2 linked regions of the Bacillus pumilus genome follow. The protein of the gene in region 2 interacts with the protein of the main gene of each other region in a pairwise test. Links are inferred from orthologs where the notes say so. Each region holds a gene or a part of one and is shown on either strand. Other genes may lie near its edges. The genes, in order: leuS and ligA.

What was found.
Region 1: the proteins of ligA (region 2) and leuS interact in binary tests that used the Escherichia coli proteins (3 or more experiments, as listed by UniProt). The link is inferred for Bacillus pumilus from one-to-one orthologs.

What each region holds. Positions count from the first base shown.
Region 1 is NZ_CP047089.1:3,244,410-3,247,816, forward strand. Bases 329-3,403 are described here. They hold leuS (leucine--tRNA ligase), read right to left. Parts: upstream 3,036-3,403; coding sequence 621-3,035; downstream 329-620. Other genes in these bases: GPS65_RS16130 (dienelactone hydrolase family protein), read right to left, coding at 329-491. In the rest of the region: more of GPS65_RS16130, read right to left, coding at 1-328.
Region 2 is NZ_CP047089.1:2,509,780-2,512,994, reverse strand. The notes cover bases 13-2,895. They hold ligA (NAD-dependent DNA ligase LigA), read right to left. Parts: upstream 2,516-2,895; coding sequence 509-2,515; downstream 13-508. Other genes in these bases: pcrA (DNA helicase PcrA), read right to left, coding at 2,560-2,895; GPS65_RS12445 (CamS family sex pheromone protein), read right to left, coding at 13-493. Outside these bases: more of GPS65_RS12445, read right to left, coding at 1-12; more of pcrA, read right to left, coding at 2,896-3,215. UniProt on the Escherichia coli protein: DNA ligase that catalyzes the formation of phosphodiester linkages between 5'-phosphoryl and 3'-hydroxyl groups in double-stranded DNA using NAD as a coenzyme and as the energy source for the reaction.

The sequences.
Region 1 (3,407 bases), 730 kb from region 2 along the record:
AACCGGTCCGGCAGCACGTCAGATCGAGATAACACATAATCGATTGCGCACATGCTTTCATACAGCATCATGCCCCACATCACTTTCCCTGTTAAAAGCATTTCCTTAAAAATTTCACTTTCGGTTCTTCCTCTTCTCTCACCAAATCCTGAATGATCGATAGCTAGGACACTATAGCCTTTTGAAGTGAACTCTTTCGCATATGAAGTTTCTTGCAAATAATGAGCACCCTTGATGAGTTCTTCCTTCCCATCGACGTAGTTCCCGCCATGAGAGTGCTGAAAGAGCACAACGGGTCTTTTTTTCACCGTATCCTTCGGCTTCACAAAATAAGCGGGCACTTCCTCTACACCATTGATTGAAAGAATGAGTGTTTCGACTACATAAGATTCACGATCCTCGATCTTTAACGTATATGCCTCCACGCGATGGCGTTCTGGCATTTCTCCTAACAGACTGAGCAGTTGTTCACGTTTGCTTTCCTTTTCCATTGACGTCACTCCTCCTTTTGTTATCACCTGTTAACATACGAGATCGATCGTGCAATCACCTTGTTTTCGACAAAATTATGTCCCGGGAAATAAAGAACACCCACCGGTTTATACCGATGGGTGTCATCATTAATTCGCAACAATATTGACAAGCTTCCCAGGAACCGCAATCACTTTGCGAATGGTTTTCCCTTCAAGCTGTTCTTTTACACGTGCATCACTTTTCGCAAGATCTTCTAATTGTTCTTTAGTGGCATCAGCAGGAACAGTTAATTTTGCTTTCACTTTCCCATTCAACTGTACGACAATTTCTACTTCATCGTCGACAAGCTTTGACTCGTCATATTGTGGCCATGCTTCATAAGAAATAGACCCTTCATGACCAAGTTTATTCCAAAGCTCTTCCGCTAGATGCGGTGCAATTGGAGAAAGAAGTTTCACAAAGCCTTCTGCATATTCTTTCGGCAATGTATCAGCCTTGTAGGCATCGTTGATAAACACCATTAATTGTGAAATCCCTGTATTGAAGCGCAGTCCCTCATAATGGTCTGTTACCTTCATCACAGTTTCATGATAGCTGCGTTCTAAGGCGCCTCCAGTTTGCTCCGTTACTTTATCACTGATTGTGCCATCTTCATTTGTGAAGAGACGCCATACTCGATCAAGGAAACGGCGAGCACCATCAAGTCCTGTTTCAGACCAAGCGATTGATGCATCTAAAGGTCCCATGAACATTTCATAAAGTCGTAAAGTATCCGCACCATGAGATTCTACGATATCATCTGGATTGACAACATTTCCTTTTGATTTACTCATTTTTTCATTATTTTCCCCAAGAATCATTCCTTGGTTGAACAATTTCATGAAAGGTTCTTTTGTTGGAACAACACCAATATCATACAAAAACTTATGCCAGAAGCGTGCATATAGAAGATGAAGTACAGCATGTTCTGCTCCGCCGATATATACATCAACCGGAAGCCATTTCTTTAACTTCTCAGGAGATGCAAGTTCTTCTGAGTTATGCGGGTCAATATAACGTAAGAAATACCAGCAGCTGCCTGCCCATTGCGGCATTGTATTGGTTTCACGGCGTCCTTTTTTACCTGTAACAGGATCGACAACCTCAACCCAATCTTTGATATTCGCTAAAGGTGATTCACCTGTACCACTTGGCTTAATCTCAGTCGTCTTAGGCAAAATCAGTGGAAGGTCTTCCTCAGAAACAGCTGAAGACGTTCCATCCTCCCAATGAATAATTGGAATTGGCTCACCCCAATAACGCTGACGGCTAAATAGCCAATCTCTTAAACGATAAGTGACTTTCTTTTCGCCTTTTTGATGTTCTTCCAGCCATGCAATGACTTTTTCAATCGCTTCTTCTTTTCCTAATCCATCAAGGAAATCAGAGTTGATGTGTTTTCCATCACCTGTGTAAGCTTCTTCTTCAATGTCTCCGCCTTCGACAACTGCCTTGATTGGAAGATCAAATGTTTTGGCAAATTCATAGTCACGCTCATCATGGGCAGGTACCGCCATAATCGCCCCTGTTCCATAAGTAGCCAGCACGTAATCTGCAATCCAGATCGGCATCTTTTCACCATTTAATGGATTGACGGCATAAGCGCCAGTGAAAATACCCGTCTTTGTTTTTGCAAGATCTGTACGCTCTAAGTCGCTCTTAGATTGAATTTCTTTTATATATGCTTCGACTGCCTCTTTTTGAGTAGCTGTTGTAATTTTTTCAACCAGTGCATGTTCTGGTGCAAGTACCGCATAGGTTGCACCAAACAATGTATCAGGACGTGTTGTAAATACAGTAAACTGTTCGTCATGTCCTTCTATTTCGAAATGAACGTGTGCACCTTCTGAACGTCCAATCCAGTTACGCTGCATATCTTTAATGCTTTCAGGCCAATCAATGTCTTCTAAATCTTCTAACAGCCTGTCCGCATAAGCCGTAATCTTTAGCATCCATTGCTTCATCGGACGTCTTTCAACTGGATGTCCTCCGCGTTCACTTTTTCCATCAATGACTTCTTCATTTGCAAGGACTGTTCCAAGAGCTGGGCACCAGTTCACTGGTACTTCATCGATATACGCCAATCCCTTTTCGTACAATTTCAAGAAAATCCATTGTGTCCATTTATAATAATTCGGATCAGTCGTGTTGATTTCTCGATCCCAATCATACGAGAACCCGAGTGATTGAATTTGGCGGCGGAAGTTATTGATGTTCTCTTCTGTAAAGACCGCCGGATCATTCCCTGTATCTAGCGCATACTGTTCTGCTGGAAGACCAAATGCGTCCCATCCCATTGGATGAAGAACATCATATCCCTGCATACGTTTCATGCGTGATAAAATATCCGTTGCTGTGTAGCCCTCAGGATGCCCGACATGAAGCCCTGCTCCTGATGGGTATGGAAACATATCAAGTGCATAGAACTTTGGTTTATCTTCCGAGTCAGATGTGGCGAATGTTTTATGTGTCAGCCAATAATCCTGCCACTTCTTTTCAATTTCCCGATGCTGAAAACTCAATGTGAAAACCTCCTTTAATATGTACGGCTGTATCTGCTCAGATGACCACTGCAAGAATTCAGATTTTTCTAAAATCAACAAAAAACCCTCATCCCTGGAAAGGGACGAGAGATTTTTTGGTTCCCGCGGTACCACCCTTGTTAGCGTAACTTTCTGTTTGTACGCTCACTTAATATCTTTAACGCAGACATGCGACAGAAGCTTTAACGCAACTGCAACTCTGAGGCGAGTTCAGAAGCAGATTTGATTGACTTTCACCAGCCGTCAATTCTCTAAAGACAAATACTGCTTTCCTACTACTCCTCTTCACTGTTCTTATCGTAACCGTCATCTAAGTAGTATTTTATAGAATTATGATCATAAGTGCAAGCA
Region 2 (3,215 bases):
GCTCTAACATCGAAGCTAAGTAAATTGGACTATTTTCATTTTTAGACTTTGTTGAACCTGAGTTCGGAAGAGCAGGATTTAAGCCTAGATTCTTAAAGTCCTTATCTTCTTTTTCTGCCTTTTTCAAATCACTGCCTGTTTTTTTGCGCGCCAGCCAGCCTAGAACGGTGTCCTCATCTAAATGCTGTCCTTCTTGGAAAAGGTAATCGTTTGTATTAAATGACTCTGTTGCGAGACGCATGAGCCCTGTTTCAAATTCATCGATGTCCAAGCGTGTGTTGAGACGCTCTGCTGTTAATCCTCTTGCAGCCCCTTGTTTAAACGGCAGCACCATTTTGTAATAAGAGTCAGAGATATTGTACATCGGGATGATGGCTGTTTCTTTCGTTTCATCCGTTTTTTGTGTGACCTCTTCGTCTTCCTTTCCCCCAAAAGGTGCACACGCTGACAATACCAGTGTGAGCATTGTCAGCAGCAATAACAACTTTTTCAATAGAAAACACTCCTCTTATTTCTTTAGCTCCTCGAGCATTTTAGCTTCGTCCCAAATTTCAATATTAAGTTCTTCTGCCTTTGTCAGCTTACTTCCCGCTGCTTCTCCGGCAATGACTAAATCTGTTTTCTTACTCACACTACCTGCCAGTTTACCACCTAATGCTTCGATCGCTGCTTTTGCATCGTTTCGTGCCATTTCTTCTAATTTCCCTGTCAGCACAATGGTTTTGCCTGCAAAATAGGAATCACTTTCTTCAACCTTCACCGGTTTTGGTCCTGTATAGGTCATATTGACCCCAAGCTCTTTTAGTTCATTTAGCAGATTGAGAATTTCTTCTTTTTCAAAGTACGTGACAACAGCATCAGCCATTTTTTCACCGATTTCATCAACTTCGAGTAATTGTTCTTTCGTCGCTTGCTTTAATTGATCGATATCACCGAAATGCATCGCCAAGGTCTTTGCCGCTTTGGAGCCAATAAATCGTATACCGAGTCCAAATAATAAACGCTCTAGAGAGTTTTCTTTCGATTGCTCAATCGAACGCAGTAAATTGTCGACAGATTTTTCGCCCATTCGCTCAAGTTGAATGAGTTCTTCTTTCGTTAATCGGTAAAGATCGGACACACGAGAGACAAGCTGTTCTTTGAAAAGCTGTGTAATGACCCGCTCGCCAAGCCCATCAATGTTCATTGCATTGCGGGAAACAAAGTGAATGAGTCCCTCACGTATTTGGGCAGGGCATTCTGGATTGATGCAGCGTAAAGCCACTTCACCTTCGATTCTCACCAGCTCACTATGACACTCTGGGCATTCCGTCGGCATGTGAAACGGCTTTTCTTCTCCTGTACGCTGATCGATCAGTACACCTGCGACTTCTGGAATAATATCTCCCGCTTTTTTCACAATCACTTGATCAAAAAGGCGAATATCCTTTTCTTTGATCAAATCTTCATTATGAAGAGACGCTCGTTGTACTGTCGTTCCTGCTACTTTGACAGGCTCCAGGATCGCCGTTGGTGTGATGACACCTGTACGCCCGACACTTAGCTCAATATCAAGTAGCTTTGTCACGACCTCTTCAGCTGGAAACTTGTACGCAACAGCCCAGCGGGGACTTTTAGCTGTAAAGCCTAGCTCTTCTTGCTGAGCTAACGAATCGACTTTGATCACAATTCCATCGATTTCATATGAAAAATCAGCACGCTTCGTTTTCAGTGTTTCAATGAGCTCGATCACTTCCTCAATCGTTTGGCACGTCCGTCTTTCTTTGTTCGTTTTAAAGCCAAGTTCATCGAGAAGATCGAGTCCTTCGCTTTGCGATTCAACACCAATTTCATCAAGCTCCGCTATACTGTAGACGAAGATATCAAGGTTTCGTTTCGCCGCAATTTTTGTATCAAGCTGACGAAGTGAGCCGGCGGCCGCATTACGCGGGTTCGCAAACGGCTCTTCTTCGTTTTGTAATCTTTTTTCGTTTAATGCTTCAAAGGAAGGTTTTGGCATAAATGCCTCGCCTCTCACTTCAATAGACAAAGGACGTTTGATTTTGAGTGGGATCGAACGAATGGTTTTGAGGTTTTCAGTAATATCCTCACCCGTTGTCCCATCTCCACGAGTAGCACCTCGAACAAACACGCCATTTTCATAACGGAGAGAAACAGCGAGTCCGTCAATTTTCAGCTCGACATTGTATGCGATATCGTCACCGACTGCTTGACGAACCCGGCGGTCAAAATCAAGAAGGTCCTGTTCATTAAACGCATTCCCAAGGCTGAGCATCGGTGTGCCATGACGCACTTTTTGGAAGGCGTCTAACACAGCGCCTCCTACTCTTTGTGAGGGAGAGTCCGCTGCTTTTAAATCAGGGTGCTCTTCCTCTAAAGAGATCAGCTCACGCATGCGCGCATCATATTCAGCGTCAGGAACACTTGGACGATCCAGTGTATGATATTCGTAGTTGTATTGGTTCAAAATCTCGTGCAGTTCCTCGATCCGGCGTTTCGCTGCTTCTTTATCCATCTGCTTCTTCCTTTCAATTCATCCGTTTTATAAGTTCTACCAGTTTATTGCTTCTCAATTGGCGCAAATGCTGCGAGAAGACGCTTAATGCCTGTAGGGCTTGGGAAGGCAATATCAAGCTCTGTGCTGTCTCCACTGCCTTTTACACTGACAACCGTTCCAACGCCCCATTTTTTATGAGCCGCTTTATCGCCCACAGCCCAGCCAATACTTCCGCCGCCTGTGTTTTGAATGGTTTGAGTTTGCGGACGTGAGACAGGTCCCCGTCTTTGCGGTCGTTCTCTTGTTTGGCCAAATGGTGTTTTGGTTTCTTTTTTCTCATTTAGGTTGTCCAATAAATCGGCTGGTATTTCTCGAATGAATCTTGATTCAAGGTTCATGTTTGTCCGGCCGAAGAGTGTTCTCATCTTGGCACTTGATAAATAAAGCTCTTCTTCCGCACGTGTGATGCCTACATAAGCAAGGCGGCGCTCTTCTTCCATCTCCGCATCTTCCATTAATGAACGGCTGTGCGGGAAGACACCTTCCTCCATGCCCATTAAGAAGACAACGGGGAATTCTAGACCTTTTGCGGCGTGAAGCGTCATTAAAATGACCGCATCCTGATCTTCTTCCTCATTTTCATCCAGCTTATCGATGTCTGCGACAAGGGCAAGGTCTGTCAGGAAAGTCACAAGGGACTTGTCTTCATTTTGTTCTT